3 regions of the Bacillus paramycoides genome follow, and region 2 is predicted to be linked to each of the others. Evidence: predicted binding sites of a transcription regulator. Region 2 holds the regulator's gene; each other region holds the start of a gene.
What was found. The regulator Rex, encoded in region 2, represses fermentation and respiration genes when NADH is low (regulators of the CRP and FNR family bind a similar motif). The targets are predictions, from matches to a motif close to TTGTGAAATATTTCACAA.

Region 1 (10,759 bases), 1.3 Mb from region 2:
AGTATAATCTTCTATTTTTTCTTGTAATTTTTTCATTATATTCTCACTCCTCCATTTAACTGTATCATATTCTATTACACTTAAAGACAAGTAAATACAGCCATTCTGGGAGATGTTTTCCAAAAGAAAAAGAGCCGCTTTATGGCGGCTCTTTCATAACCATTACTCACCTTTATATGCTTTCATATAAATTTCTTTCAGCTCTGAAATGAGAGGGAGCTTTGGATTAGCTGTTGTACATTGATCTTCAAAAGCTCTTTCTGCCAATAATCCAACAACCTCTTCAAATTGGTCTTTAGCAACCCCTTGTCCTGCAATACTCATGTTTATATTTAATTTTTTTCCAAGTTCAATAATTGCTTGGACAAGTGATTCCACACCTTCTGCCACCGAACTTGCTGGAAGTCCGAGCATTCTCGCAATATGTGCATAGCGTTCATCAGCTACAAAGTGCTCATATTTTGGGAACAACGCGTGTTTTCTTGGCTTAATAGCATTATAGCGAACTACGTGTGGCATAAGTATTGCATTCGCACGCCCATGCGGAATATGGAATTCCGGTCCAATTTTATGTGCTAAACTGTGATTAATACCTAGAAAAGCATTGGCAAATGCCATTCCTGCGATTGCAGAAGCATTATGCATTTTTTCTCGTGCTTCTTCATCATTTCCATCTTTAAATGCTCTTGGTAAATATTTAAATACGAGATCAATGGCCTTTAATGCTAATCCATCTGTATAGTCATTTGCTAAAACAGACACATACGCCTCAATTGCATGCGTTAATACGTCCATCCCAGTATCAGCTGTTACATGTGGTGGTACTGTCATTACAAATTGCGGATCAACAATTGCTACATCTGGTGTTAATTCATAATCTGCGAGTGGATACTTTATATTATTTTTCTTATCTGTAATAACCGCGAATGGTGTCACTTCTGATCCTGTTCCTGATGTTGTTGGAATGGCAACAAATTGTGCCTTACTCCCTAATTCCGGATATTTACATGTACGTTTTCTTATATCTAAAAACTTCTGTTTAATCCCATAGAATGTTGTTTCTGGATGCTCATAGAAAAGCCACATCCCTTTCGCTGCATCCATAGCTGATCCACCACCCAGTGCAATAATTACATCTGGCTGAAAACTTCTCATCATTTCCGCACCTTTAAACACAGTTTCATCTGATGGGTCTGGCTCAACCTCAAAGAAAACTTCTACTTTCACATCATTTGCATGTTTACGTAAATAATGCGCGACCGTATCTACATATCCGTGCTCAACCATTCCTGGATCCGTTACAATAAACGCACGTGAAATGTTAGGCATATTTGCTAAATATGCTGTCGCATGTTTTTCAAAATAAATTTTTGGTGGTAATTTGAACCACTGCATATTCTTTTTTCTATTTGCCAACCTTTTTATATTTAATAAATGCGTCGCTGTTACATTTTGAGAAACCGAGTTTTTCCCGTAGGAACCGCAGCCAAGCGTAAGTGATGGAATAAATCCATTATATATGTCACCGATTCCACCTTGTGATGAAGGGGCATTTACAATAAGGCGGCAAGCTTTCATACGTAATCCAAATTGCTTTTGCACTTCTTTATTTACAGAATGGATAACTGCTGAATGTCCTAAACCACCAAGGTTTAACATTTCTTCGCAATATGTAAATCCTTCTTCTAATGAATTTGCTTTTACACAAGCTAATACTGGACTCAATTTCTCACGAGATAGTGGATATGCTGCTCCGATACCTTGTATTTCAGCTACAAGCATTTTTGTATTTTCAGGCACATTAATTCCAACTAATGCGGCAATATACTGTGCGGATTTCCCTACAATATCACTATTTACCGCACATGTATTTTCATTAATAACAAGTTTTTCTAATTTTCTTCTCTCTTCCTCTGTTACAAAGTAGCAATCATTTGCAATCATTTCTGCTTTCACAGCATCATAAATTTCCTTATCTATAATGATTGCTTGTTCTGATGCACAAATCATGCCGTTATCAAATGTTTTGGATAAAATCAAATCATTAACTGCTCGTTTTATATGCGCTGATTTCTCTATATAACATGGTACATTACCAGGACCTACACCTAGCGCTGGTTTTCCAGTAGAATAAGCTGATTTCACCATACCTGCTCCTCCAGTGGCCAAAACAAGCGCAACATCTTCATGATTCATTAATTGTTTCGTTGCTTCAACAGAAGGTTTTTCAATCCACTGAATACAATATTTTGGTGCCCCCGCCTTCACTGCTGCATCATATACTGTTTTCGCCGCTGCAATGGAACATTTTTGTGCGGAAGGATGAAATGCGAAAATAATTGGATTTCTCGTTTTTATCGCAATCAATGCTTTAAACATCGTTGTCGATGTTGGATTCGTTACTGGCGTTACCCCAGCTACTACACCGACCGGTTCCGCAATTTCTATTATTTCTTCATGAGGATCTTCGTGAATAATCCCTACTGTTTTATCTTTCTTTATACTATGCCAAATATATTCAGTAGCAAAAATATTTTTAATACATTTATCTTCGTATACACCACGACCTGTTTCTTCAACAGCCAACTTCGCAAGTGGCATATGTTGATCAACACCTGCTAATGCCATTTCATGAACAATGTTGTCAATTTGCTCTTGTGTAAAACTTTCTAATGCTTGTAAAGCCTTTCGACCGTTATTCACTAACGTATCAACCATCTCTTTTACTTCCTGCATTTCATTTACAACTTTCTCTTTGACTACCATGTAAATTCCTCCTATTCTGCTATCTTGGACTAAATAAGACCCTATAGGTCATAATGAGTCCCGATTAGCGCAAAAAAAATAGAGTTGCTTTCCTACATGAACCTCATTATTTGTGAAACATTTCACAAGTTTGTTCGTGAGTAACATTTCATGAACTTAATATACATGAAATGATTTCATTTGTGCATGTCTATTTTGTGAAATATTTCACAAAATATCATAATAAAAATGCACTGCCTATATGAGCAGTGCATTTTTATTATGATAACGCTTTTGCTAAATCTTCAATTAAATCTTCGCCGTCTTCAATACCAACAGAAATTCGAATTAATGTATCTGTAATTCCTAATTCTTTGCGACGATCAGCTGGGATTGATGCATGTGTCATTTGAGATGGAATAGAAATTAAACTTTCTACTGCTCCTAAACTTTCAGCAAGTGTAAAGTATTGTAATTTCTCAAGTACTTTATTTAACGTTTCTTCGCTATCTACATCAAATGAGATAATAGCACCAAATCCATTTGCTTGTTCTGTTGCAAGTTCATGGTTTTGATGTGACTCAAGGCCTGGGTAATATACTTTATTTACTTTTGGATGGTTATTTAAAAACTCCGCAATAGCGCGTGAATTCGTTTCATGCTCTTCCATTCGAATTCCTAATGTTTTTAAACCACGAAGTAGTAAGAAGCTATCTTGTGGACCAAGAATGCCTCCTGTTGAATTTTGTACAAAGTGAAGGTCTTCTGCTAATTGCTGGCTATTTACAACTACTAGACCTGCAACTACGTCACTATGACCTCCTAAATATTTCGTTGCACTATGAAGTACAATGTCTGCTCCTAAAGAAATCGGTGACTGCCAATATGGCGTCATGAATGTGTTATCAATAATTGTTAATAAATCTTTCGCTTTTGCAAGAGTAGATATTTTCTTAATATCAGTAATTTTCAGTAATGGGTTCGTTGGTGTTTCCACGTAAATCGCTTTCGTATTTGGACGAATCGCTTCTTCAACTTCCTCTAATTTTGTTGTATCTACAAATGTATGCTCAATACCGAAGCGGTTTAATACTTTCGTAATAACGCGGTACGTTCCACCATACACATCATCTGTTAAAATAACGTGGTCACCTTTTGAGAACAGCATAATTGTAGCTGTAATAGCAGCCATTCCTGAACCGAATGCAAAACCAGCATGACCGTTTTCTAATACAGCAATCATTTCTTCTAAAGCTGCACGTGTTGGGTTGCCTGTACGTGAATATTCATATCCTTGATGCTTACCAACTGCTTCTTGTTTGTACGTACTTGTTTGATAAATCGGTACATTTACAGATCCAGTTGAAGGTTCTCCTATGCGAATACCATGAATTAACTTTGTCTTTGCTCTCATTTTTTATTCCCATCCTTTGTATATGTCTTTACTTAAATAGCGCTCACTACTATCAGGAAAAATCGTTACAATATTTGTACCTGGCGCCGCTTTCTCTGCTTCAAGTAAACTTGCATGAAATGCTGCTCCGGAAGAGCTCCCAACGAGCAGTCCTTCTTTTTGCGCTAATTCCTTTACTCTTAAAAATGCATTTCGATCAGAAATTGTATGAATTCCATCAAAATAAGATGTTTTCAAAAATGGCGGGATAAATTCAAGGCCAATCCCTTCTGTTTCATGCGAGCCAGATTTACCACCATTTAAAATAGAGCCTTCTGGTTCGACAATAACCGTTTTTATATCTATATTTTTTTCTTTCAAATAAGATGCAGTCCCCATGAATGTACCACCAGTTCCTGCTCCTGCAACAAATATGTTAATCTCTCCGTTAAGTGCCGACCAAAGTTCAGGACCTAGTGTTTTGAAATATGCACGCGGGTTTGCTTCATTCGCAAACTGACTTGGAGAGTATGAATTCGGTATTTCATTTACTAACTCTTTCGCTTTTGCAATCGCACCGGTCATTCCTTGCTCAGTCGGCGTATGCACGACCGTTGCGCCTAGTGCTTTCATTAATTCTTGTTTTTCAATACTAAATTTCTCTGGTACACAAACAATAACGTGTAAATCATGTTGTAACGCTGCAAGTGCCAGTCCAATACCAGTATTTCCAGCAGTCGGTTCAATAATTGTTCCACCCTGGGTTACAAGCCCTTTTTCTAGCGCATCTTCGATTAATTCTCTTCCTAGCCGGTCCTTAACGCTTCCACCTGGGTTATAAAATTCAAGCTTTGCAAATAAACGAACCCCTTCCGGAAGTGAAAAACGAGTAATTTCTACAATTGGTGTATGACCAATTAACTCATGAACTCCACGATATATATTCATCGTGTTCTCCCCCTTATTTGCCAATAAAGAAAAGGCAACTGTATGTATTTTCTTTATATGAGACAGTTGCCTTTTTGTTACATTACTTTAACTCTTCTAGTACTTTTACGATAAAGTTTGTAGAATGAAGAGCTGCTTGATCTAAAAATTGATCAAATGAAACATTTGATTCTTTACCAGCAATATCAGAAAGTGCACGAATAATAACAAATGGGACCTCATATTGGTGGCATACTTGCGCAACAGCTGCTGCTTCCATTTCTACTGCATAAAGATCTTCAAATTTATCACGAATTGCTGCAACGCGGTTCGGATCACTCATAAATGAATCGCCTGTTGCAATCATACCTTTTACAACTTGAATATTTTCTTCTGCCTGCATACATTTCTCAGCTAATGTAACTAACGCTTCATCCGCCTTGAATCCCGGCGGCATTCCTGGTACTTGACCATACTCATAGTTAAATGCTGTTACATCTACGTCATGATGACGAACTTCTGTTGAAATAACGACATCTCCTACATTTAGAGAATGATGGAATCCACCAGCTGAACCAGTATTAATTACTTTTTCAGGCTTATATCTTTCTAATAAAATTGTCGTTGACATCGCTGCATTTACTTTACCAATACCAGACTTTAACAGGATTACTTCATGTCCTGCTAATTGTCCTTTCGTAAATTCACAACCCGCAACCGTTTCTGTTTCTGCTTGTTCTAATTTGTCACGTAAAATACGTACTTCTTCTTCCATTGCTCCAATTACAGCAATTCTCAATCTAATCCCTCTTTCTATTGCTTAGTTGCCTCCATTACCCAAACGAAATGATTTAATCTCGTAAACGTTACATGGAAGCCATTGTTTTCAAAAATAGACTGCATGACTGGAATACGTGTATAGTATTCCGTTTGCAAATCATTTGCTAACTGATGAAAACCTCTTTGTTTTGCTGTTTCAACAGTTTTATCATATGCATCTTGATCTGCAAATATCGTATCAGCAAACACTATTTTACCACCTTTGTTTAGCAATTGACTATACTTCGCAATTGCTACATTTTTTTCATCATCTGTTAAATGATGAAATGCATAGGTGCTTACTATGGTATCAATTGAATTTGGGACTTCAAATGAAAGAAAATCACCTTCTGTAATGGAAAACTCTTGCGGCAATTTCTCTTTTGCAATCATGCGCATTTCACGTGACGGCTCTATACCGTAAACTGTGCGGCCAGCAAGTAATAATTTATTTGTTAAATTACCAGTACCAACACCAAATTCTAATACATTACCAAATGACTTGTTAACTACATCCTCTAGAATGTCCTCATAATGGGCGAAAACTTCTTTATATTGTATATCTTCGCCTTGTACAAATGAATCGTACGTATGAGCCCACTCATCAAATAAACCATTAAATTCTGTACCCATAAAAATCCCCCTTTTTCTTATCGGTTTTATCAGTATGATATTCCCTCTTTCTAAAAATGTCAATTGAAATGTACATGGTATTTCCTTCTTTTCTTTGTTACACTATAGTTGATTACATAGGAGAGGGGCCGTCTTCATGTCATTTACCTTTGAAATGTTAGAAGATAAAGTAGAATTTTTTGAAGCGGGAGACTTAGCTTCTTTAGAACGAAAAATTAGTGAACAAATTGATAATAATAAAGCACTTATGCTTGAAGTTCATCACATCTCACATCAAATGGTTATGGATCCTGAAAGCAAAAGACCGTATTATAGCGCGGTTGTTCATTTTAAATTAAAAAAATTGCGTTAACAAAAAAGAGAAGCTCCTAAGGAGCCTCTCTTTTTTAGTTTAGAGTTTGAACAAGTACTGGTTTCCAGCCCTCATTCTCTACCCAATCAATATTTACATAATATCTTTTACCTGATTGTTTATCTTGTACGTTACCGTAAGCTTTATTTTTACCGTTATTTCCGATTCGATGAATAACTAATTGCTCTACTGGAACGTCAATTGCAGCTGAAATTGCTTGGTTCATCTCATTCCAATCTGCTGTACCTTTTTTAAACGTCATCGCAGGTGTTGCACCTTGCTCTGTACCTACTGGCTTCCAAGAAGATTTCGTATAAGCGTCAGTTGCCTTTGGCTGTGTTTTTTCAGCTGGTACTTTCTCGTTAGCTTTCGCTTCTTCCTCAGCTTTTTTCTGTTCTTCTTCAGCCTTTAGCTTCTCTTCTTCTTCTTTCTTCTTAGCTTCTGCCATCTCTTGCTCGTTCTTCTTCGTCTCTTCTTTTCCTTTAGCTTTCTCAGATTTATTCTCTTTCGTTGTTTGCTGAGATACTTTTTTGTCCCTAGGAGACGCTTCTTCTTTTCTTTCAGGAACAAACAATTGATATGATACAATAGCTACTAATATTAATACAATTGCGATTGCAATATTTAAAACACCGTTTTGACGACGTTTTTGTTGTTTCTGTTGGAATCTAGATCCTCCTGCCATTCTTCAAACCTCCATGCAGTTTTTCATACTTGCTATTGTAACATTAAATCTAGAAAGGTTGAACATTTACAATAATATTTTCATGAAATGAAAACATTTCACTATGAATTGCAAGATTACTTTTCCTTCTCTAATCGATAGATTGATTCTACGATAGCTTTGAAAATAGGTGTAACTTTATTTACATTGCTATTCGTTTCTATATCCACGACAACTAAAGCGTATCTTGGATTTTCATATGGAAAGTAACCTGCAAACCAACGATTCTCTTTCGTCCCTTTTCCTGTTTGTGCTGTCCCAGATTTTCCAGCGACACTTAGTGGTAACGACCTGAATGCGGCTCCTGTTCCTTTCTCCGTTGTTACAACGCTCCTTAATAACTGTTGTAATGTTTTCACTGTTTCATACGGAAGCTGCTTTCCACCTAATGCATGGTTTTCAAATGTATAAAAGTCTGTTCCATTTTTATACATTATTTTTTCAACAGCTTTTACTTCCATTTTTTCTCCATCCCTAGCAATTGTCGCCATCATATTGGCAATCGCTAGAGGTGACATGCGTACATCTTTCTGTCCAATTGCTGTTTGTGCTACCGCTTTTTTACTATTCTTATTCCCTTCATTCCCCCAAATCGTAACACTCTTCTCCTCTGGCATTTGCTCAAAATGAGTTGTATGAAATACAGAGCCTCTCCATCCAACCTTATCAGCGGCTCCTAAAGCTGCTACGTAAGTTTCTAACACCATCTTATCCTTTTGTATTAACTCGTTACCTAACTCTGAAAATGTCCTATTACAGCTTCTAGCAAAGCTCTCTTTAAAACTAAGTGTCCCCATCATAATTTGCGGGTGGTCTTCACCATATAAATCTTTATTACAATTAAATCTGCGATTAAAAACATTTCCATTTTGATCAATTATTGCCGCTGCAACTATTGTTTTAAAAACAGAACCAGGGAAATGTGGTGTTAACATTTGATTTTCAAGTGTAGTTTTATATAGCCTTTCATCTTTCACCTGTACAGATGGTTTACTGACCATCGCTAAAATTTCATTTTTCTTTACATCAAGTAACACTAATCCCCCTTTCTTTATTTCGCTTGCTTCAACTACTTCTTCTGCTTTTCGCTGTAACTCGTTATGTAAAGTAGTTTGAATCTTCACTGGGTAAAACGGATTTCCAGGCGACGTATATTTCGCTTGTTTTCCAAAAATCGGTTCTCCTTGCCGATCCACCTGATACAATACTTTCGTCTCTCCATCGGTCAAAAGAAACTCATCAAATGATTGTTGCAATCCTGAAATACCAATTGGCGTTTGCTTTGAAATTTTTCTTACTTCTCCGTATCGTTTTTGAAATTCTCGTTCATTCTCACCCACATTGCCAATTAAATGATTCACCCTGCCAGTTTGCCGTAAACGAACTTCAGCTGCTACAATACCTAATACATTTAATTGATTTACCTTCTCCATCTGCTCGCGTGCCAATCGAAATGGTCCATCTCCCCTTTGCATGATAAATGCACTTTTCTTATCTTTCATTTGACTTTCAATCTCTTGTCTCGACACACCAATGATATGCGCAATTTTCTCTAACATGTCATTTTTTATTTGTAGAAATGGAAAAACAATTAAAACGGGGTACTTTTTCTCGCCTATTTCCTTACCGTTTCGATCTATAAAATGACCTCGTCCATCATCTACCGTAATGGATTGTGTCCGTTGTGTAACACTTTTTTCAATTAAATTAATCTTACGATCCGCAAATGACTCTGTATCTATAATTTGTATTTGAATTAAACGACAAAATAAGATAAACATGACACTTATAAAACAAATTAGAACAATTATAATTCTCCGGTTTATTTTCATACAAAAACACCTCGTCTACTATAGTTTGGACGGAGTGTTTCATCTTTTATACAAATAAAAAATCACTCGCTTTTACACGAGTGATTTTCAATTATTTTACAGAGATAATCTCTACTTGCATTTCTCCACCTGGAGTTTGGATTGCTACCTTCTCACCAATTTGCTTACCTAATAAGCTTTTTGCGATTGGAGAATCGTTAGAAATTCTTCCTTCAAATGGGTCTGCTTCTGCGCTACCTACAATTGTGTAAGCTTCTTCATCTCCATCTGGTAATTCTTTAAATGTTACTGTTTTACCTAATGTAACAACTGTAGATTCTTCACCGTTATCTGTGATGATAACTGCGTTACGAATCATGTTTTCTAATTGTGTAATACGTCCTTCTACGAACGCTTGCTCATCTTTTGCTGCATCGTACTCAGAGTTCTCAGAAAGATCTCCGAAGCTACGTGCAATCTTAATGCGCTCTACAACCTCTTTACGTTTTACCGTTTTTAAATCCTCAAGTTCGTTCTCTAGCTTTTGCTTACCCTCTTGCGTCATAGGGTATGTTTTTTCTGTTGCCATATTTTCCACTCCTTTTATATACCAATCCCCCGAAAAAAAGAGGAGTTCCATATGAAAACTCCCCCGCTTATATGTAGAGCGGAGGTTTCTAGCACGCCTGTACTAGCGGAGTTGTCACATACAACCCCGTATTCCCAATTCTTCTTTATATAAAGAAGATATGTATGGAAAGTTGATATAAATATGCCCTCACCTATATATAGATGAGGTTGCATGTTTCATTGTATTCGATAGGAAGGGAAAAAATCCCTTCCTACCGTATATCTTTTACTATGCTATTACAAATTTACTTTTTGTTCAAGAATTGTTGCAATTTTTGTAACCATAATATCAATTGCAACATGGTTTTGTCCACCTTCTGGGATAATAATATCCGCAAATTTCTTAGAAGGCTCAATAAATTGATTGTGCATTGGACGTACAACATTTACGTATTGATCAATAACTGAATCCATCGTACGACCGCGTTCTTTAATATCACGCTGCATGCGGCGTAAAATACGAAGATCTGCATCTGTATCAACGAATAGCTTAATGTCCATTAACTCACAAAGACGTGGGTCTTCTAAAATAAGAATTCCTTCTAAAATGATTACATCTTTCGGCTCAACTGGAATAATTTCTTCTGAACGCGTATGCAATGTATAGTCATATACAGGCTTATCAATTTGCTCATATGCAAGCAACTGCTGCAAATGTTCAATTAACAGATCATTATCAAACGCAAGCGGATGATCATAATTTGTTTTTAAACGCTCTTCCATTG
Region 2 (10,759 bases):
GTTCCATCCTTCAGAACAACCACATACGCCGAATACGAAGTTTTTAATTAAATCGTTACCGTGCTCAGAGTGACGTACTTCTGGGTGGAATTGTACACCGTATAAGTTTTTCGCTTCATTGCTCATACCAGCAATTGGACAAGACTCACTTGTTGCATCTACTACGAATCCTTCAGGTAAACCAGTTACTAAGTCACCATGGCTCATCCATACAACTTGCTCTTCTGGAAGGTTTGCATATAATTTTGATTCGTTCTCTACTTTAAGAACAGCTTTTCCGTACTCACGGTGGTTTGCACGTTCTACTTTCCCACCGAAGTGTTGTGTCATAAGCTGCATACCGTAACAAATACCGAAGATCGGTAATCCTAGTTCAAAGATTTTTTCATCACAATGTAATGCACCTTCACCGTATACACTATTTGGTCCACCAGAGAAGATAATCCCTTTTGGATTCATTGCTTTAATTTCTTCCGCAGTAATTGTATGTGGATGAAGTTCACTGTATACACCGAACTCACGAATTCGACGTGCTATTAACTGATTGTACTGACTCCCAAAATCTAAAACGATAATTGTATCGTGCTGCTTCTTCAAAATAATCACCTCAACGTTAGTTCTCGTATATAAATATTTTCACCAATTCGGCGAAAAGCATTACCAATATAATAAAAAAAGCCAGTCCTCCGCCTCTAGTCTCATAACAAAGAAAAGGCAGGGTCTGGCTTTATAAAGAAAGATAGTCTTCCGCTCTTTATAAATATAAGACACACTGCCTTCATAGTCAGGTTGTTTACGGTAACCCGGTAGAGACTCTCAAACCTTATCTTTGAGGATATATGAAGGATCGTTTTATATTATCTTCCTAGATTCTAACAATGAAGTATCTATATGGTCAAGAGAGAAAGCGACAAAATTCTACAGAAATTCATTTCCTTTTCTAAAAAACACAAAAAAACATCCATTTCTATATAGAAATGGATGTTTTTCGAGCAAACGGAATTACATCATTCCGCCCATACCGCCCATGCCCATGCCGCCCATGTCAGGCATTGCTGGTGCATTTGGTTCTGGTTTGTCAGCTACTACAGCTTCAGTTGTTAAGAACATAGCTGCAACAGATGCTGCGTTTTGAAGTGCAGAGCGAGTTACTTTAGCTGGATCTACGATACCAGTTTCAAGCATGTTAACCCACTCGCCAGTTGCTGCGTTGAAACCAACGCCTACTTTTTCGCCTTTTAGACGCTCTACAACTACAGATCCTTCCAGACCAGCGTTGATTGCGATTTGACGAACTGGCTCTTCTAGTGCACGAAGTACGATGTTGATACCTGTTGCTTCGTCGCCTTCAGCTACGATAGAAGCTACTTTTGTGTATACGTTCATAAGTGAAGTACCACCACCTGCAACGATACCTTCTTCTACTGCTGCACGAGTTGAGTTAAGTGCATCTTCAATGCGAAGTTTGCGCTCTTTTAACTCAGTTTCAGTTGCTGCACCTACTTTAATTACTGCTACGCCACCTGCAAGTTTTGCAAGACGCTCTTGTAATTTTTCACGATCGAATTCAGAAGTTGTTTCTTCTAATTGCGCACGGATTTGACCGATGCGAGCTTCGATTTGTTGTGTGCTTCCTACACCTTCAACTACAGTTGTGTTTTCTTTCGTTACAACAACTTTACCAGCGCGTCCTAAAGATTCAACTGTAGCAGATTTTAAGTCACGACCTAATTCTTCAGTGATTACTTCGCCACCAGTTAAGATTGCGATATCTTCTAGCATTGCTTTACGACGGTCACCAAATCCAGGAGCTTTAACAGCTACTACATTGAATGTACCACGAAGTTTGTTCACTACTAATGTAGCTAACGCTTCGCCTTCTACATCTTCAGCAATGATAAGAAGCGGTTTACCTTGTTGTACCACTTGCTCTAATACTGGTAAGATTTCTTGAATGTTAGAAATCTTTTTGTCAGTGATTAAGATGTATGGGTTATCAAGAACTGCTTCCATTTTGTCAGAATCAGTAATCATGTAAGGAGATGCATATCCACGATCAAATTGCATACCTTCTACTACGTCTAATTCTGTTGTGAATCCTTTAGATTCTTCTAAAGTAATAACGCCGTCGTTACCAACGCGCTCCATTGCTTCAGCGATTAATTGACCTACTTCTTCGTCAGCCGCAGAAATAGCAGCTACTTGTGCGATTGAAGATTTACCTTCGATTGGTTTAGAAATCGTTTTTAATTCTTCGATTGCAGCAGTAACAGCTTTTTCGATACCTTTACGAAGACCCATTGGGTTCGCACCAGCTGTTACGTTTTTAAGACCTTCACGAATCATAGCTTGTGCTAATACAGTTGCAGTTGTTGTTCCGTCACCAGCTACATCGTTTGTTTTGCTAGCAACTTCTGCTACTAATTTTGCACCCATGTTTTCGAATGCATCTTCTAATTCAATTTCTTTTGCGATTGTTACACCGTCATTTGTAATAAGTGGTGAACCGAATTTTTTCTCAAGAACAACGTTACGACCTTTTGGTCCAAGCGTTACTTTTACTGCGTTTGCAAGAGTGTCGACACCGCGAAGCATCGAACGACGTGCTTCTTCACTAAATTTAATATCTTTTGCCATAATAATTGACCCCCTTGGATTTTTTAAGATTTATATAATTAACCGATAACTGCTAAAATGTCACTTTCACGTAAAATCAAGTAGTCTGTACCTTCGTATTTCACTTCAGTACCTGCATATTTTGAGAAGATGATAAGATCACCTGCTGCTACCTCTAAAGCAACACGCTCACCATTTTCAAGCACTCGACCAGTACCTACTGCAATAACTTTACCCTCTTGTGGTTTTTCTTTTGCTGTGTCTGGTAATACAATACCACTTGCTGTTTTTTCTTCCGCTTGAACAAGCTCAATTACAACGCGATCACCTAATGGCTTTAGCATGAACAATAACCTCCTCATTTTGTTATGTAAATTTTATTTATTAGCACTCAGGTCACCCGAGTGCTAACACACTTATAATAATAAATAATCTCAATTTCTTTTGCAAGTAAAAAAATCATAATTTTTTCGCAAATTAAGTTATACACTTTTCTATATAGATTCTCTCTTCTTCTACCTTTACTATATGAATCGTTGTTTCCACTACTCGTATGTTACAATATGAAAGGACACCCTAAGTTGTTTTCGCTACACACACAACTTTCTCCTGTCTTCTATTATAATTTCAAGTAAGGATTTACGAAAAAAACATAATTTACGTAAGGTTTATATCGTAGGTAGCATATGTACATGTTATCCTACCTTATCTCATACACTAGAGGTAGAAAGGATGGTTAAACCATTTGAAAAAACAATATTGGTGGGTTATCGTTACATACATTTTAATGCAGTTATCATCCATAGCTGGATTACCGCTTCTCCTGAAAACTGGACTTTATGATAACAGAGGATTTACTAGGGAGGAGAAATTCCAACTCATAACTGGCCACTGGGCAATCATTAGCTTCTTTATTGCATTATGTATCGTGCTTTGGTTACTTAGAACAGATATTCGTGATAGACATTTAGATAAAACGCGGTCTACTGTTCCAGCTACAATTGGATGGATTTTTATCGGATTCTTCTTAGCATTTTTCTCACAAAGTATTGCTGGTATGATTGAAATGTATGTATTAGGTATTAAACCTGGATCTGAAAACACAGCGAGGCTTATGGATATCGCAAGAACTACTCCTTGGTTCCTAATTGTTATATCTATAATCGGACCTATTTTAGAAGAAATCGTGTTTAGAAAAATTTTATTTGGTACACTTTATAAGAAGTTTAACTTCTTTATTGCTGCTATCATTAGTTCTCTCGTATTCGCAGCAATTCATTTTGATTTCACTCACTTATTGGTATACACTGCAATGGGGCTCGTATTTGCCTTTTTATATGTAAAGACGAAGCGTATTATCGTTCCAATTGCGGCCCATGTTGCAATGAATACATTAGTTGCAGTTGCTCAAGTTTTAGTGAGTAATGAACACATTCAAGAAATGATTAAAGAAGCTGAAAAAATGCAAGGCTTTATCGGAGGATTTTTAGTATGAGAAACTCGCCATTGTTCATGGCTGCATTGTACTTCCTTCTAGGATGTATCTTTACACGCTTCGCCATTACGAACGTAACAGATACAATCTGGAATATGTGGACAATACTATTTGCAGTTATGGCAACAATTGATTTTAATTTGGCACTTCGCCTTATCTTAGTTAAATTCACAAAGAAAAAACAATAATAAAACGCAGAGGTCGCTTCCTCTGCGTTTTATTGTGGATAATTCTTTAAAAAGTAAACAAGTGTTTGTAACTCTACTGCTAAATCAATATGATGAATTCTTATATTGTCTGATACATTTAAACGTGCTGGTGTGAAGTTTAAAATACCATGCACACTCGTTTCAGCTAATCTATCTGCTACAGATTGTGCTACTGTAGCCGGTACTGTTAATATTGCCACTTGTATATCATTTGATAATCTTTCTTCTAATTCATCTAAGTGATATACAGGAATGCCCCCGATTTCTGTTCCTACTTTCTCTTCACTAACGTCAAACGCCATTTCAATTTTTGTATTATTGTTTTTCGTGAAATTATAATGTAAGAAAGCGGTCCCTAAATTACCTACTCCAATAAGCGCTACACGTGTTATATCATCTTGGTCGAGTGTTTCACGGAAAAATGATAATAAATAATTTACGTTATATCCATATCCTTTTTTCCCTAACGCCCCAAAGTATGAGAAATCTCTTCGAATAGTTGCGGAATCAACCTTTACCGCTTCACTTAATTCGGCTGATGAAACACGTTGCTTACCAGATAGAGATAAGTTTTGGATAAATCGATAGTATAGAGGCAATCTCTTAGCAGTGGCTTGTGGAATTTTCTGCTGCTCCATATAACCTCTCCTCTCTTCCTATCTTTATTCATATGCTTTAATCAAATACAGAAGTTTAGCACTTATTAAATTCCTTGTATAATAGAAAGAAGAAGTATTCTCTCTGTATTTTAAACTATACACTATTTTTAGTATGATTGAGAAATATAAACATGGCAAAGTTAAGAAATTATTTGAGGTGAAAACATTGATTTTATTACAAGTAAACGCGCTTTCGAAATTATACGGTGCAGAAACGATTCTTGCAAACATAAAATTGGAAGTTCAAACGAAAGATCGTATCGCATTAGTCGGACGAAATGGAGCTGGAAAATCTACGTTATTAAAAATAATAGCTGGTGAGCTATCCCATGATGGTGGCGAAATTATAAAACCGAAAGATGTCTCAATCGGATACTTAGCTCAAAATACCGGTTTAGAAACGTCTTTAACAATTTGGGATGAAATGTTAACCGTCTTTACACACTTGCAGCAAATGGAGACAAAACTTCGAAGGCTAGAGCAAGAGATGGGACAAGAAGTAAACTTTTCAAATGAGGCTACATATGAAAGATTATTAGCTGATTATGACCAATTACAATTAGATTATAAAGATCAAGGTGGCTATCAGTACGAAGCAGATATCCGCTCGATTTTAAGTGGTCTTGGCTTCCCAGTTGAAACGCACCAGACGACGATTTCTACATTAAGCGGTGGACAAAAGACACGATTAGCTCTCGGTAAGTTATTATTAACGAAACCAGACTTACTTATTTTGGACGAGCCTACAAACCATTTAGACATCGAAACATTAACATGGCTTGAACAATATTTACAAGGCTATCCTGGCGCAATACTAATCGTTTCCCATGACCGTTATTTCTTAGACAAACTCGTTACACAAGTATATGAAATTTCGAATAAAGAAAGCAGACGATTTGTTGGTAACTACAGTAAATATTTAGATTTGAAATCAGCACTATACGAGCAAGAAATGAAGCGTTATGAAAAACAACAAGATGAAATCGCTAAGCTTGAGGACTTCGTTCAAAAAAATATAGCTCGTGCATCTACGACAAAACGCGCTCAAAGCCGTCGTAAACAATTAGACCGTATGGAACTATTAACAAGACCATTAGGTGATTCTAAGTCAGCTTCCTTCCACTTCGATATCGAAAAACAAAGTGGAAATGATGTTTTACAAGTAAAGGATGCAACTATCGGCTATGATGAGGATCCGATTATTGAACATGTAACAATGCGCTTAACTCGCGGGGATAGTGTTGCTTTAGTTGGCCCAAACGGAATTGGAAAATCCACATTATTAAAATCCATTGTGAATAAGTTACCACTACTACATGGTGATGTTTCTTTCGGATCCAATGTATCTGTTGGGTATTATGATCAAGAACAAGCTAACTTAACATCTTCTAAACGAGTTTTAAATGAATTATGGGATGAATATCCATTACAGCCTGAAAAAGAAATTCGCACAATACTAGGCAACTTCTTATTCACAGGAGACGATGTACTAAAACCAGTGTCTTCTCTTAGTGGTGGACAAAAGGCTCGGTTAGCTCTTGCAAAACTTATGATGCAAAAATCAAATTTATTAATTCTCGATGAGCCTACGAACCATCTTGATTTAAATAGTAAAGAAATCTTGGAGAATGCTTTAATTGATTATCCAGGTACCCTTCTGTTTGTCTCACATGACCGTTACTTTATTAATCGTGTAACGACAACTGTTGTTGAGCTATCAACAGAAGGTGCACAAGAATATTTAGGGGATTACGATTACTACGTCGAAAAGAAAAATGAGATGATTGAACGTGCGGAATTAGAGCAAGAAGATGAAGCACCCGTTCAAAAGACAGTTGCACAAGAAAAATTAAATTATCTCGAAGAAAAAGAGCGCAAAAAGTTGGAGCGTCAACGTACTCGAAAAATTGAGGAACTAGAACAAAACATTGTACAATTTGAAGAAGAAATTGCTACGTTAGAAGATCAACTTTGCTTACCAGAAATATATGCAGATTACGAAAAGGCTAGTGAAATTACAACGAAAAAACAAACATTACAAGAGCAACTTGACGCTTGTATGGCAGAATGGGAAGAGTTGCATTTATAAGAGTAGTAATAAGAAGGGTGTCTCATTAATCGGTATTATTGACGATGGGGCATCCTTTTTATCCTCTAGTCCAGTTCAACGTCTATTGCATAAAAGATTCGAAACAACATATCGATTTACCGACAAGGTTTGACAATATTAGCGTCCCCTATAATAAAAGCATATTTCAAAATGTTTTTTAAAGATATCTTCTTGTTTTTTATTTCCCGAAAAAGAATACATTCAAAGGTCAGACTTCATCCGATTTATCCACAAGTTTATACACATATCCACCTTTATAAAATAAACACCCAAATAACTTTTTCCACATTACCCACAATTAATAAAAAAGTTATGCACATTTTATATACACAATAAAACCCATATTATCAACAGATAATATGGGTTTTATCCACAAGCTGTGGTTAATTTTGTGTATAACTATGCTTCAATATCTAATCCTGGATTTGCATTTAAAGCTAATGTAGCTCGTTTTCCTTGTTCATATGCAATTGTACCTGCCGCTGCGATCATTGCTGCATTATCTGTGCATAAAGATAAAGGAGGAATAATTAGCTCTACATTGTCTTTTTGGGCAAATTCTGTTTCTAAACGCGCACGAAGTCCTTTATTCGCAGCCACTCCACCAGCAAGAAGCACTTGCTTTACGTTATAAGCATCCGCTGCACGAGACGCTTTCGTTACTAGTACGTCAATTACACTCTCTTGGAAACTTGCTGCTAAATCTTCCGGTGCAATTTCTATTCCGCGTTGTTTTGCGTTATGCACAGTGTTGATAACTGCTGATTTCAATCCACTGAAACTGAAATCATACGAGTCCGGTTCTAGCCATGCACGAGGTAAATCGATTGTCGGTTCTCCTTCATGTGCAAGACGATCAATGTGAGGACCACCTGGATATGGCATAGATAACGTACGAGCTACTTTATCATATGCCTCTCCTGCTGCATCATCTCTCGTTTCCCCAATTACTTCAAATGAACCATGTTCTTTCATATAGACAAGCTCTGTATGTCCACCAGATACAACAAGTGATAACAGTGGGAACTGAACTTCTTTTACTAAACGGTTCGCATAAATATGGCCAGCGATATGATGAACACCAACTAGAGGGATATCATGTGCAAACGCCACAGCTTTCGCTGCGTTTACTCCTATTAGAAGCGCTCCCACTAAACCAGGCCCTTCTGTTACAGCAATTGCATCAATATCATCAAATGTGATATTTGCTTCTTTTAAGGCCTCTTCTAACACAACTGTAATTTCTTCTACATGATGACGAGATGCAATCTCTGGTACAACACCGCCAAAACGTTTATGACTTTCAATTTGTGATGCAACGACGTTCGCAATAACTTCCGTTCCATTTTTAACAACTGCTACTGCTGTTTCATCACAACTTGTTTCAATACCAAGTATAATCGTATTTTTTCCCATTATATATTCACCCACATTACGAGACCATCTTCCTGATTGTCTGCATAGTATCGTTTACGAATTCCACCATTTTGAAATCCGTATTTTCTGTATAACTGTTTTGCTACTTCATTTGATACACGTACTTCAAGTGTCATCGTTTTTACTCCTAGAGTTTTCGCTTCGGAAATAACTTCTTTCAATAAAGCATCTCCTAGCTTATGACCTCTATATTCTGGCAAAATAGCTATATTTGTTATATGTGATTCATCAATAATTATCCACAATCCACAATACCCAATTACACGGCCATCTTTTTCTAGCACAACATAATGTGCATGTTCATTCATCGTTAACTCACGGTGAAAGGCATCTGCAGTCCAAGGAGTTGAAAAAGATGCTTCTTCAATAGCTACAATTTGAGCGATATCATCGAGTTCCATCTTTCTAAATATCATATCCATCCTCTGCAAGCTCCTACTTGTTTTGACTTTCTAACCACTTTGTTTCAGCTTCAGCTAAACGAAGGTAACTAGGCACAAATGAATGTACATCTTGTTCTTCTTTTTGTAATCCTAAGAACGCTACCTCACTTGGTCTTGGGTTATTTTTAGTGAAAGGAGCAAATACAGCTTGATTGCCTAAATGTTCGATAATTGTTTCTTTGTGCAATTTCACATCGTTACCAATAAATAAAACAGGCTTTCCTTTATCTTTTAACATTTGCAACCAGTCTACAATAAGGATGATTCGGTCTTCTTCTATAGAAGTTAAATCCTCTCCTTCATATGTATATAAGCCAGTATAGATTTGTCCACGTCTTCCATCGAATAAAGGACAGATTAATCCATCAAAATTAGCTCCATTTGCAGCTACTACTTCTAAACTTGATACACCTACAATTGGTATTTGAAGTGACCAAGCCAATGTTTTGGCAGCTGTCACACCTATACGAACACCTGTATATGATCCAGGTCCCGCAGCTACAACAATTTTAGTTAATTCTTTCGGTTTTACACCGCACTCTTTCAATAGTTGTTCTACAGCTGGCATAAGACGTACAGAATGGTTTTTTGTTAAATTTGTAATGATTTCCCCAATTACATTTTCTTCTTCAATAAGGGATACACCCATTACGTAATTCGAAGTATCAATTGCTAGTACTTTCATCTTGTAATAGCTCCTCACATAATCTAATATAGCGATCTCCAATCGGCTCGAGTACAATTTTCCTTGTATCATCTCCAGCATGGAATAAACTAATTTGTAACTTTTCATTTGGTAAATATGCTTCTATTAAATGAGCCCATTCTACTACCGTAATTCCTTCACCGTAGAAATATTCATCAAATCCTAAGTCCTCTTCACTTTCTGCTAAGCGATACACGTCCATATGATATAGCGGTAATCTTCCTTTATATTCTTTAATAATATTAAAGGTAGGACTATTTACAACTCTTTTCACTCCAAGACCCTTTGCTAGTCCTTTTGTAAAAGTTGTCTTACCAGCCCCTAGATCTCCTTCTAAAATAATTACATCTTGTGCCTCTACAAGTTCACCTAGTTTTTCTGATAATCTTTGTGTTTCCTCAGATGATTTTGTTGTTATTTCATATTTACTCACAGACTTCACCTACTTTACTCACAATGTTCTCTGCTCTTTATTATACAGGTTTTGAATATATAAAAAAGTCCTTAGGAGTTTTCCTAAGGATAGTTTGACTGTCTTTATTAGTTTTTTGTTAAAACAAATAAAAAAATACGAAACAACATGTTTCGTTCTTTTCTTTATATAAAATGGCGGTCCCGACCGGGGTCGAACCGGCGATCTCCTGCGTGACAGGCAGGCATGTTAACCACTACACCACGGGACCATTTGGTTGCGGGGACAGGATTTGAACCTGCGACCTTCGGGTTATGAGCCCGACGAGCTACCGTGCTGCTCCACCCCGCGATGATATAAATAGCTTGGCGACGTCCTACTCTCACAGGGACAAGGTCCCAACTACCATCGGCGCTAGAGAGCTTAACTTCCGTGTTCGGTATGGGAACGGGTGTGACCTCTCTGCCATCATCACCAAACTATGAAGGCATATTCCTTCAAAACTAGATAACATTGCTTCATATTATATGGTTAAGTCCTCGATCTATTAGTATTCGTCAGCTCCACATGTCACCATGCTTCCACCTCGAACCTATCAACCTGATCATCTTTCAGGGATCTTACTAGCTTACGCTATGGGAAATCTCATCTTGAGGGGGGCTTCATGCTTAG
Region 3 (10,759 bases), 2.3 Mb from region 2:
ACCAAGAGGGGGAAATGGTTTCAGAAGAGAAAAGATCCTATTTTTGGATTTGAAGGTAAGGAACTCATTCGTAATGGAGCAATACAACTACAGGAAAAAGTAGTAAGTGCATCAGAAAATAACATTATGTTTCAGAACGGTGAAACATATAGTGCAGAAAGTATTATATGGTCAACAGGTTTTATTCAGAATTATAACTGGATTGAAATTGAAAAGGCAGTGAATGAGAATGGATTTCCAAATCATGTAAAGGGGATAAGTCCAGTAGGAGGATTGTATTATATCGGTTTACCGTGGCAGTCTCAAAGAGGTTCTGCACTTATTTGTGGTGTAGGAAAGGATGCGGCGTATTTACTTTCTGAAATCAAAAAAATAGATCAGTAGCAGCGACTACTGATCATCCATATGTACATGAATTAGGAGAGGTCAAACATTTATTGACTTTATTATAATTGATTTTCATAAGAATAAAAACTGAAAATTCTAATTTTATGTTGAGAAAGTTTTTTCTATCGAAATATATAAAAGAATAGGGGGTTTTTAGGAAAAAGAAATATGATATTTATATTTTAATAAATTGTGATATAGTTTATAAAGAACAGATTACATAAAATGTTATTTTATTACATATAAAGTAAGGGGGGATGGTTGTGAAGTTTGATGATCAACGCCTACTAGGAGTACGATTAGGTTCTGTACTAGTAACAGAGGAGAATCAATATTTAGTAATTAAGAAAAAAGATCATTATGCACTATTAAATATACATAATTTAGAATGCACACATGTTGAAGTGCAGCTAGAACATGTTGAAGAAATGTTGCAGGAAGATTTCCAAGAAAGTATAACGGAGATTATCGCACCAGAACATATAAAAATTGTTGCGAAAAATGTTATATAAAGAAAGAAGCTGGAAGGAACAGCTTCTTTCTTTTCATTATAAGGATAACATTTTTAAGACGTCACCAATAATCCCTTCCATTTGATGAACACCTAAGTCAGTGTTCGTCATAATAACAGCACCATTACCCCGGTATGGATAACAAACCATCATACATTGAAATCCAACGCCCCATCCAAGTGAATATATTTGTAAGTCTTCATTAGAATTATCTAGAAAAACCCCTAATCCAGTCCATTTTGAGCAACCTTGAGGTGAAATCATATCTTGTACTGTTTTTTGAGAAAGTTTTAGTTTGCCCTTTCCTTGTAAGGAATGAATGATTTCAATTACTAAAGTTGATAAGTCTGTTGGTGTTGTCCAAATACCTGAAGCAGCTGCGAAGGGATAAAATGGATACTTTTCATTTGTAACGGTGCCATTTTTATTATGCTCGCAAGCAAAGGTCTCCATTTTATTTATATCTTCAGAAGAGAATACTGTACTATTTTTTAGCTGGAGTGGCTGAATGATATATTCTTCAAGTAAAAGATTGAATGGTTTTCCAGTTATATCTTCAAGTAGTAGTTCAATAATACAAAAGTTTGCATCGGAGTAGTGAAATTCGCTTTCTGGTTTATAAGTTATTTCTATTGGTACTGGGCAATAGGATGTTTTACCGGCAAGGAGTTCAGACATGTTTGGTCGCCCTTGTGCAAATGTATAATGTCCAAAACTATTAGGAGGATCAATAATTCCAGATTGGTGACTTAATAAATTTCGCAGGGTGACTTTTTTCTGTGAGGTAAATAGGTTGGTAGGTATGTTCCAAGATGTGGGTCTATCATTTATGTCTTCATCTAAATGTATGATTTCTTGATCTGATAACGTTAGTACGAGCATTGTAGTGATGAATTTACTAATTGAACAAGAGTTGAATATAGAATTCGTAGTGACAGTTCTAGTTGTTCTAGATTCAAGCGTTCCAAAGGCAATCGTTTCGTCTAGTTTGCCATCACGTATAATAGCAAGGCTTAAACCTGCAACGGAATATTGGTTCATTTTTTCGTATATATCGTTACTTTTTAAGTTCATAGTGACTCCTTTCTTAAAAAGACAGAATGTTAGTTCTATTATACAGTAGTAAATAGAGAGAAAAAGAAAAAACTTCATCTTTTATCGATGAAGTTTTTTTAGTTAATTCGAAGTGAATGTTTTAAAAAATTTATCTCGGTACATGTACATAAACCATGAAGTTGTTAGTAAGGAAATGATAACTTGTTTGTTTTGAATTGGCGCATTGAAAACAAGCCAGCCAACGATATCAAATAATAAATGTAGTGCAATTGAAAGAACTACAAATTGTAGCAACGTATTTAAAAATCTTTTCATAAAGTGTCCCCCCTAAAATAAAAGGTTTTATCAACATTGTTGTATATTACTATTATACATTAAATGTGTTTTATGGTAAAATTTACATAAGATAATGGAATAAAACAAATGAAAGCTAATAGGGGGGATAGTCATGGAATTTTGGATGATCATACCGATAGCGGTCTTTGGGTTTATTTATATTGTTGAAAAATTAAATAGAATCGAAAAGAAAACGGATGCACGTTTAAAGAGGATGGAAGATAGATTACAGCTAATTACGAAAGAAATGGGAATTATAGATAGAGAACCTGAAATTAATAAAGAGTTACGCCAGCTTATGGAAGAAGGAAAAACAGTTACAGCAGTTAAAAGAGTAAGAGAGGCTTTTGGTTTTTCTTTACTAGAAGCGAAGCAATATGTTGATAAATTATAAAAAAGATCATCCATTTGGATGATCTTTTTTCAATGCACCATGCGTGTATTTACATAAGCAGCAATTATAACGTGGCCGATTATAATGATAGGAAATAAGATTTTGACATTAGGAGTAGTGAAGACACTACCAATTGTGGCAATAGCACCGGCAGTTAAATTATAAAGACCAACTATTTTTGATAACTTATCTTTATTTGGCACACGGCGTTCATTGAATCCTGATAAGAGCCAAGTGTATTGTTTAACTCCGATGAAATAGGCTAGTGCAAATGAAATGATTGCTAGTATGAATAATGATGGAGAAGCGAAGAGAGTCATTGAAAACACCTCCGTTAAAGGGTTATAAATAAATTATAGTATGAATTTGAATGTTTAACAAAATACAATTAAAGCGCACAAAATTTTGTGCGTTTTTTATTCATGTTATGAAAAATATGTAAGAAAATATGGAACAAATATTTGAGATGAATTGTCTATTATAGGTAATAACTATTTCGTTTGAAAGAAAGGGTGGAGAAAATGAAAAAGAATATATTATTAAAAGTAGGGGTATGTGTAAGTTTACTAGGAGCAACTCAATTTATGAGTACAATTTCTTCTGTGAAAGCGGAACAAAAGCTAGAGCAAAAAGTAATAAAAAATGAATCAGGAACCATTTCAATTTCTCAGTTAAACAAGCATGTATGGGTTCATACGGAGTTAGGTTATTTTAACGGGGAAGCAGTTCCTTCGAACGGTCTAGTTCTTATTACTTCTGAAGGTTTAGTACTTGTCGATTCTTCTTGGGATGATAAGTTAACGAAGGAATTAATAGAAATGGTAGAAAAGAAATTTAAGAAGCGCGTAACGGATGTCATTATTACACATGCGCACGCTGATCGTATTGACGGAATTAAAATGTTGAAAGAAAGAGGTATTAAAGCGCATAGTACGGCATTAACTGCAGAACTAGCAAAGAAAAATGGATAGGAAGAACCACTTGGAGATTTACAAACCGTTACAAATTTGAAGTTTGGAAATATGAAAGTAGAAACATTTTACCCAGGAAAAGGGCATACAGAAGATAATATTGTCGTATGGTTACCACAATACAACATTTTAGCTGGAGGCTGTTTAGTGAAATCTAGGTCTGCGAAAGATTTAGGGAACGTTGCTGATGCTTATGTAAATGAATGGTCTACATCGGTTGAGAATGTGCTGACGCGATATAGAAATATAAATGCAGTAGTGCCTGGTCATGGAGAAGTAGGGGACAGAGGATTACTTTTACATACATTGGATTTGTTGAAATAAGAAAAAGCGAGGAGAAACAATTTTCTCCTCGCTTTCTTCTAACTATATTTAAATGCAAAGCCTGCATACGTTACTGAGATTTTAATTCCAAGTATACAAATATCAGTACTGTCATAATAGCGATAACAACGTAAGTAGCATCAAGCATTATAAGTGTTTTTAAAGTTTCAGTCATTCTCATTCACCCCTGGTATGAAAATATAACATAATCTCTTATCAATCAGATAATAGATTATAAAGATAACAATGTACATGAAATTTATTAAGTAGATTCTATATAAATATATCATATAAATAATGTAAACAATGTTAAGATAATGTAAATGTATTGTAAAGAAAGGGGCGGTTCATCATGTTTATAAATCTATTTATTTGTAAATGCTATGTATCTCTCGTGTGCCGGATAGAACACAGTTATAACATGTGAAAAATAAATTCATTTTGACAAATCAATCACGATGGTAGCCGTTACTAAATTTTCCTCTATTACTTCTACTTGTACTTGTTCATCGTTTCTCCAATTGATATTGAAGTTGTCTGTCGTATACATTTCCTTAAGAGTGACCTCTTTATATTTTTCTAAAATGCTACCTCTTTTCCCATAATAGATTCTTACAGTTGAACTGGGACTTGGTCCTTTTGATTTTATTGTTTCTCTAAGCTCGATAATATTTATTAAATTTGGAGATTCACTTTTTTGAAAGGTAAAGGAACTGACCACTTTTTGTACCTTCTTAAAAACAGGACCATTGGATTTATTTGATATGTCAAATTCCACAACTTCAGGTACGGATTCTTTTCCTCGTAGCGTTATCGTTGCTTCATAATCGTTTTTCCAATCTACGGAAACGTTTGAGGAATCGAGACGTTCCCCGTCATTTGCAATACTTGTGTCAAAATGTTCCCATAAGCCGTATTTAATTCTTACAGGAAAGGAACCATGAGAAGAGTCTGAATCTATTTTTACTACCTTAATCGTATTTTTATTATTTGGAGAATGACTTTTTTTAAGTGTAATGTCCTGTAAATACAAAATGTAAGACAAACAGCCTACTACTAAAATAATTGGAATTACAATACGTAAGGTAGTAATGGGACGTCCTCGTGTCGCTTTTTTCTTAGTACTTTTACTATTTTGTTCAAGTTCTTTTTCAATACTTGTTTGAACTGTTACTTTTGGCGTGCGAATAAGCCACCAAATGAAAGCTATAAGTAGTAAGAAAAGAGGTATTCCTTGAATAAAGAGAAATCCTTTCCAAAAATCTAGTCTAGTACTATAGGGAGAATCTGTTGCCATCACCCCTATAAAAAGTGACACTGGGCTTACAAGTATATTCATCCCTAAACCGATCAATACGAATGAAAGATTTTTATTCCTAATTTTTCGTGATCCAGCGATAATAAATAGAAATACTGCAATACCGAGTATAAGAAACAGTATTCCGTAATAAACCATCGTATATACCATATTATCCCTCCATAACTTTAATTGTACCATCAGTAAGGAAAATTTTGTGAAATGTTAAATAAATATGATATTTGTATTCCTTAACAGTACGCCGATATATGATGCAAATAAATAATGATTTGCAAATATGAATATTAGAAGACAGTAACAATATTATGTCAACAATGTGAACTGTCACAAATTTTTATATTTTATTGTGATTGATATCACATCCCTTTTCCTCAATGGGTATTATGCTTGATTTGTAAGGAATGATTGGGAGAGGGTGGGATGATCATGTTTTGTTATCAATGTGAACAAACGCCAACAGGCGGATGTAAAGTAATAGGTGTTTGTGGTAAAAATGAAACAATAGCAAGTTTACAAGATACGATTGTATTTGGATTAAAAGGAATTGCTGCTTATCGTACGCATGCTGCTCAGCTAGGGTATACGGATGGTTTTGTAGATGCTACAACGCAAGAAGCATTGTATATGACATTAACAAATTCTAACTTTAATGAACAAGAACATATTGATATGGCTATGAAAGTTGGGAAATCGGCTTTACGAGTAATGGAGTTGTTAGATGAGGCACATACGAATCACTTTGGTGTTCCAGAACCTGTTCAAATTACACAAAACCATGTGGAAGGTAAAGCAATTGTAGTTACTGGTCATAATTTGTTTGCGTTAGAAGAATTATTAAAACAAACAGAAGGAAAAGAAATTAATATTTATACGCATTCTGAAATGTTACCAGCACACGGGTATCCGCAGCTGAAAAAATATAAGCATTTAAAAGGAAACATCGGTAAGGCATGGTATGATCAACGACGTCTTTTTGAAAAATTTACAGGTGCCATATTAGCGACAACGAACTGTGTAATGCCAATTAAAGGATTATACTCTGATCGATTCTTTTCATATGATATCGCAGGTTTAGAAGGTGTACAAAAAATTGAAAATGATGATTTTGCACCGTTGATTCAAAAAGCGCTAGAACTTCCAGAAGTACATATGGAGTCGGATGAACAGTTAGTAACAGGGTTTCATCATAATACAGTATTATCATTGGCCCCAGAAATTATTGAGGCAGTAAAAGAAGGGAAGATTAAGCGTTTCTTTGTCATCGCAGGTTGTGATGCACCAGGAAAAGGCGGGGAATATTATCGTGAATTAGCAACGTCACTTCCGCCAGAAACGGTTATTTTAACGACTTCTTGCGGAAAATTCCGCTTTAATGATGTAGAGTACGGTGTTGTACCTGGTACAGAGATTCCGCGTTACATTGACTTAGGACAATGCAATAATTCAATTTCTACAGTGAAAATAGCAGCCGCTTTAGCAGATGCATTTCAATGTGAAGTGAACGAATTGCCAGTTAGTATTGTCCTTTCATGGTTTGAACAAAAAGCGGTTGCGATTTTACTTGGACTATTTAGTCTCGGCATTCAAGATATTCGCATCGGTCCAAAGGCGCCTGAATTTATTTCACCTGGCGTGCTTGATGTATTACAAGAAACATTCGGTTTGAAACTGATTACAAATGCAGCGGAAGATATGGAAATGATGTTATCGTAACAAAAGGATGATTTGTCTTATTCAGAAGAAGAACTGGCCTATAGCGCCCCGAAACAAAAATGTAGAATTTTTGTTTCGGGGCATTTTTTTTTAGTGGGATAGGTAATAGTTGATTTTAGAAAAATATAAAAATCGAGTTGACATTTACAACTACTCAGTCATACAATGTACTTGTAATAGGTAATACTGAGTAGTGCTGTTTCTCAAAATATTTTCAGCAAACGATAGGTAATAGCGGTTTTTAGAAAAATTTTAAAAATCAGTTGACATTCACAACTACTTAGTCATACAATGTAGTTGTAATAAGTAATACTGAATAGTGTGGTTTTACTCAAAAGCTATTCAGTAAAAATTCGCCTTAGTACTCTGTGATACTGAATATAAGTCAGACAGAATAGGGGGTAAAGGAGGATCAGGATATGGAAAATTTAACTGAAATGTTGAAAGGTTCACTGGAAGGGTGTGTACTGGAAATCATCAGCCGCCGTGAAACGTACGGCTATGAGATTACCCGCTACCTGAATGATCTTGGGTTTACCGAAGTCGTAGAAGGGACGGTTTATACTATCCTCGTACGATTAGAAAAGAAAAAGCTTGTGAATATTGAAAAGAAACCATCAGATATGGGGCCGCCTCGTAAGTTTTATTCATTAAATGAAGCAGGCCGTCAGGAACTTGAATTGTTTTGGAAAAAATGGGATTTTGTATCTTCAAAAATTAACGTCTTGAAGTCAAACTAGCCTCATAATATAAAATGTTCCGGCTCATATTTGGAGAGTTTCTTGTTCTGCTTTATAAAAAAGGAGGAAAATAATATGTTGGAAATATTCAAAAAATTAATTGGTGATAAAAAAGAGTACAGAATGATGATGGCACGTGTTGCAGCACTACCCGAGGACTATCAATTTGTGTTTAAGAAAATTCAAAACTACATGTGGAATTTTTCGACCGGAAACGGTATGGATATGCTGCACATACAGTATGAATTAATCGATTTGTTTGAAGCTGGTGCAGCAGAAGGCAGACAAGTGCTTGACATTACTGGGGAAGACGTAGCATCTTTTGCTGACGAACTAGTGGCAAACGCTAAAACGTATGTCTCCAAGTATCGTGAAGATTTGAATGAAAGTATTATGAAGAAGTTGAGAAAAAAATAAATACAATTAGGAATACCAACTGATTAGCTGGTTACAAATGTGAATTGCCACCATCGCTATTCAGTTATATTTTTAAATCACTACTAAGTATTACAGATTATCAGTGATACTAAATAGAGGGTATAGGTAATCTATTTTGATAAAGGGGGAAAAAGTATGAGTAATGCAGCGGTTTCTGTAAAAGGATTAAAAAAATCTTTTAAAGATAAAGAAGTCTTAAAGGGAGTGGATTTTGAAGTGCAGCGTGGCGAAATTTTCGCGCTGCTAGGCTCAAATGGAGCGGGGAAAACGACAACGGTAAATATCCTTTCGACGCTAATGAAACAAGATGATGGTGAAGTAAGTATTTGTGGATTTAATATCGAACGTCAACCAGATCATGTTCGTCAAAGCATCAGTTTGACAGGGCAGTTCGCAGCTTTAGACGGCATGCTTACCGGGAGGGAAAACTTGATCATGATTGCCAAGTTACGTGGTGTCTCCAATCCTGTTCAAATCGCTGACAATTTGCTTGGAAGATTTATCCTGACGGATGCGGCTAATCAGAGGGCAGATCAGTATTCAGGCGGGATGAAGCGCCGGCTTGATATCGCGATGAGTTTGATTGGGGCGCCAGCAGTTATTTTTCTTGACGAACCAACGACTGGACTTGATCCTGAAGCGCGGATCGAAGTGTGGGATACAGTCAAGGAACTTGCTGGTGGAGGCACAACCATCTTGCTAACAACCCAGTATTTAGAGGAAGCAGAACAACTGGCAGATCGTATCGCTATTTTGCATGGCGGAAAAATTATTACGACAGGTACTCTTACTGAACTAAAAGAGATGTTCCCGCCAGCAAAAGTGAAGTATATCGAGAAGCAGCCGACATTGGAAGAAATTTTCCTTGCGATTATTGGTAAAAAGGGGGAGATGTAAATGAAAAGCAAAACAGGGGTATTACTAGGGCGCTTAATGCGTAATATTATGCGTAGTCCGGATACAATTATTACAGTAGCGATTACACCAATTATGATGATGCTATTGTTTGTCTACGTGTTTGGCGGGGCGATAAAGACAGGAACGGATAACTACGTTAATTATTTATTGCCAGGAATTTTGCTAATGGCTATCGCATCCGGTGTGGCTTACACTTCTGTGCGATTATTTACGGATGTAAAGAGTGGGCTAATGGCACGTTTTATTACGATGCCAATTAAGCGCTCATCGATATTGTGGGCTCACGTTTTAACCTCTCTTGTTGCGAATGCTCTTACTATCGTAGTGGTTATACTTGTTGCGCTCTTAATGGGCTTCCGTTCCAGTGCTAATATGCTAGAATGGCTTGCAGTAGTTGGGATACTAGGAACGTTTACGCTAGCGCTCACATGGCTAGCTATCATTCCAGGGCTGAAAGCGAAGTCTATGGAGGGAGCGACAGCGTACTCGTACCCACTAATTTTTCTACCATTTATTAGTTCAGCTTTTGTACCTACTGAAACGATGCCAAAAATTGTTCGTGCATTTGCAGAGAATCAGCCTGTAACTTCAATTGTAAATGCCATTCGTGCCCTTTTATATGAAGGGACTGTTGGCAACGATATTTGGATTGCGCTTGCTTGGTGCGTAGGAATCATGATTATCTCGTACTTTTTTGCTAGTAAAGCATTTAAACGTCAGTTAGGGTAAGTGAATTAAATCATCCGAAATTATATACGTTTTAGAAAAAGCACGGGAAGATTTTCCGTGCTTTAATAATACATTCATACTTCGCTTAATTGTAGTAGTTTTAAAGTAAATAGGAGAATAATGAATTGAATACAAATGCCATGAAATATGGTATGTAACGCTTAACTAAAATAACTTGAAAATAAACAGAATATTCTATATAAATATAGAGGTCATAGTTGTGATGTGTTATATTTATACTTATAAGGTATATAATGTATAAATTAATTGTTTAGGGGATGGAAAAGGGAGAGATTCAAATGAAATGGTATTTATATGCTCTCAAAAACTATGCCAAATTTAGTGGGAGAGCAACGAGAAAAGAGTACTGGATTTTTACTTTAGTTAATAAGGTTACGTTTTGGTCATTAATATATTTTGCCTCATATTCTCCGTCTGTCTTCTATTTAAGAGCCAATATTACTTTGCTATATATAGCAATTTTTATCGTTCCTACTCTGGCAGTGGAAGCTCGTCGATTACATGATAGTGGAAAAACCGGATGGTGGCAGCTATTAAATTTGGTGCCATTTGGAGGAGCGGTTCTACTTGTGTTTTGTATCATTGAAAGTGACGAAGGCGAGAATAAGTATGGACCAAATCCACATTCAAATCTGAAACAAGCAATTTAATGTATGTATAGTAAACTCTAATATAAAAAGGTGTGAACTAAAAGCTAGTTCACACCTTTTTATTGTATTATTCTTAGAAGCTTCGTTCAGCTTTGATAGCAAATACAATGTTTTCCCTAGGAATTTAAAATTATGGACAACTGGTAACGAATTAAATTCAATATTTTGAGGTGTAACCGATCGCTGCTTATGGTGAATATAAACATAACCTCTCTTGGAAATCGTTTAATACTTCTTCGGGCATTTCCTTGA

Region 1: a site for Rex is predicted at 2,962-2,979, ahead of adhE (bifunctional acetaldehyde-CoA/alcohol dehydrogenase). Genes of this name have one in related genera too.
Region 3: a site for Rex is predicted at 5,643-5,660, ahead of hcp (hydroxylamine reductase). Genes of this name have one in related genera too.

Annotation. Positions count from the first base shown of each region.
Region 1 covers NZ_CP152427.1:4,234,398-4,245,156, forward strand. Annotated here, with positions in the region: gene AAG068_RS21935 (YrhC family protein) at 1-36, opposite strand, end outside; gene adhE (bifunctional acetaldehyde-CoA/alcohol dehydrogenase) at 163-2,766, opposite strand; gene AAG068_RS21945 (bifunctional cystathionine gamma-lyase/homocysteine desulfhydrase) at 3,026-4,159, opposite strand; gene AAG068_RS21950 (O-acetylserine dependent cystathionine beta-synthase) at 4,163-5,086, opposite strand; gene mtnN (5'-methylthioadenosine/S-adenosylhomocysteine nucleosidase) at 5,169-5,864, opposite strand; gene AAG068_RS21960 (class I SAM-dependent DNA methyltransferase) at 5,879-6,517, opposite strand; gene AAG068_RS21965 (YrzA family protein) at 6,654-6,869, shown strand; gene AAG068_RS21970 (YrrS family protein) at 6,904-7,554, opposite strand; gene AAG068_RS21975 (peptidoglycan D,D-transpeptidase FtsI family protein) at 7,671-9,425, opposite strand; gene greA (transcription elongation factor GreA) at 9,517-9,993, opposite strand; gene udk (uridine kinase) at 10,272-10,759, opposite strand, start outside.
Region 2 covers NZ_CP152427.1:255,231-265,989, reverse strand. Annotated here, with positions in the region: gene guaA (glutamine-hydrolyzing GMP synthase) at 1-597, opposite strand, end outside; purine riboswitch at 762-863, opposite strand; gene groL (chaperonin GroEL) at 1,003-2,637, opposite strand; gene groES (co-chaperone GroES) at 2,676-2,960, opposite strand; gene AAG068_RS01520 (CPBP family intramembrane glutamic endopeptidase) at 3,362-4,111, shown strand; gene AAG068_RS01515 (YdiK family protein) at 4,108-4,299, shown strand; gene AAG068_RS01510 (redox-sensing transcriptional repressor Rex) at 4,329-4,958, opposite strand; gene AAG068_RS01505 (ABC-F family ATP-binding cassette domain-containing protein) at 5,146-7,068, shown strand; gene tsaD (tRNA (adenosine(37)-N6)-threonylcarbamoyltransferase complex transferase subunit TsaD) at 7,489-8,505, opposite strand; gene rimI (ribosomal protein S18-alanine N-acetyltransferase) at 8,505-8,948, opposite strand; gene tsaB (tRNA (adenosine(37)-N6)-threonylcarbamoyltransferase complex dimerization subunit type 1 TsaB) at 8,962-9,654, opposite strand; gene tsaE (tRNA (adenosine(37)-N6)-threonylcarbamoyltransferase complex ATPase subunit type 1 TsaE) at 9,635-10,108, opposite strand; tRNA gene AAG068_RS01480 (tRNA-Asp) at 10,283-10,358, opposite strand; tRNA gene AAG068_RS01475 (tRNA-Met) at 10,362-10,438, opposite strand; rRNA gene rrf (5S ribosomal RNA) at 10,451-10,566, opposite strand; rRNA gene AAG068_RS01465 (23S ribosomal RNA) at 10,615-10,759, opposite strand, start outside.
Region 3 covers NZ_CP152427.1:3,283,841-3,294,599, reverse strand. Annotated here, with positions in the region: gene AAG068_RS16965 (flavin-containing monooxygenase) at 1-384, shown strand, start outside; gene AAG068_RS16960 (hypothetical protein) at 651-899, shown strand; gene AAG068_RS16955 (serine hydrolase domain-containing protein) at 936-1,973, opposite strand; gene AAG068_RS16950 (hypothetical protein) at 2,076-2,270, opposite strand; gene AAG068_RS16945 (hypothetical protein) at 2,404-2,685, shown strand; gene AAG068_RS16940 (DUF3784 domain-containing protein) at 2,715-3,005, opposite strand; partial or broken gene bla2 (BcII family subclass B1 metallo-beta-lactamase) at 3,207-3,980, shown strand; gene AAG068_RS16930 (hypothetical protein) at 4,417-5,448, opposite strand; gene hcp (hydroxylamine reductase) at 5,725-7,011, shown strand; gene AAG068_RS16920 (PadR family transcriptional regulator) at 7,431-7,751, shown strand; gene AAG068_RS16915 (DUF1048 domain-containing protein) at 7,827-8,168, shown strand; gene AAG068_RS16910 (ABC transporter ATP-binding protein) at 8,325-9,086, shown strand; gene AAG068_RS16905 (ABC transporter permease) at 9,087-9,836, shown strand; gene AAG068_RS16900 (DUF805 domain-containing protein) at 10,136-10,507, shown strand; gene AAG068_RS16895 (helix-turn-helix transcriptional regulator) at 10,695-10,759, opposite strand, start outside.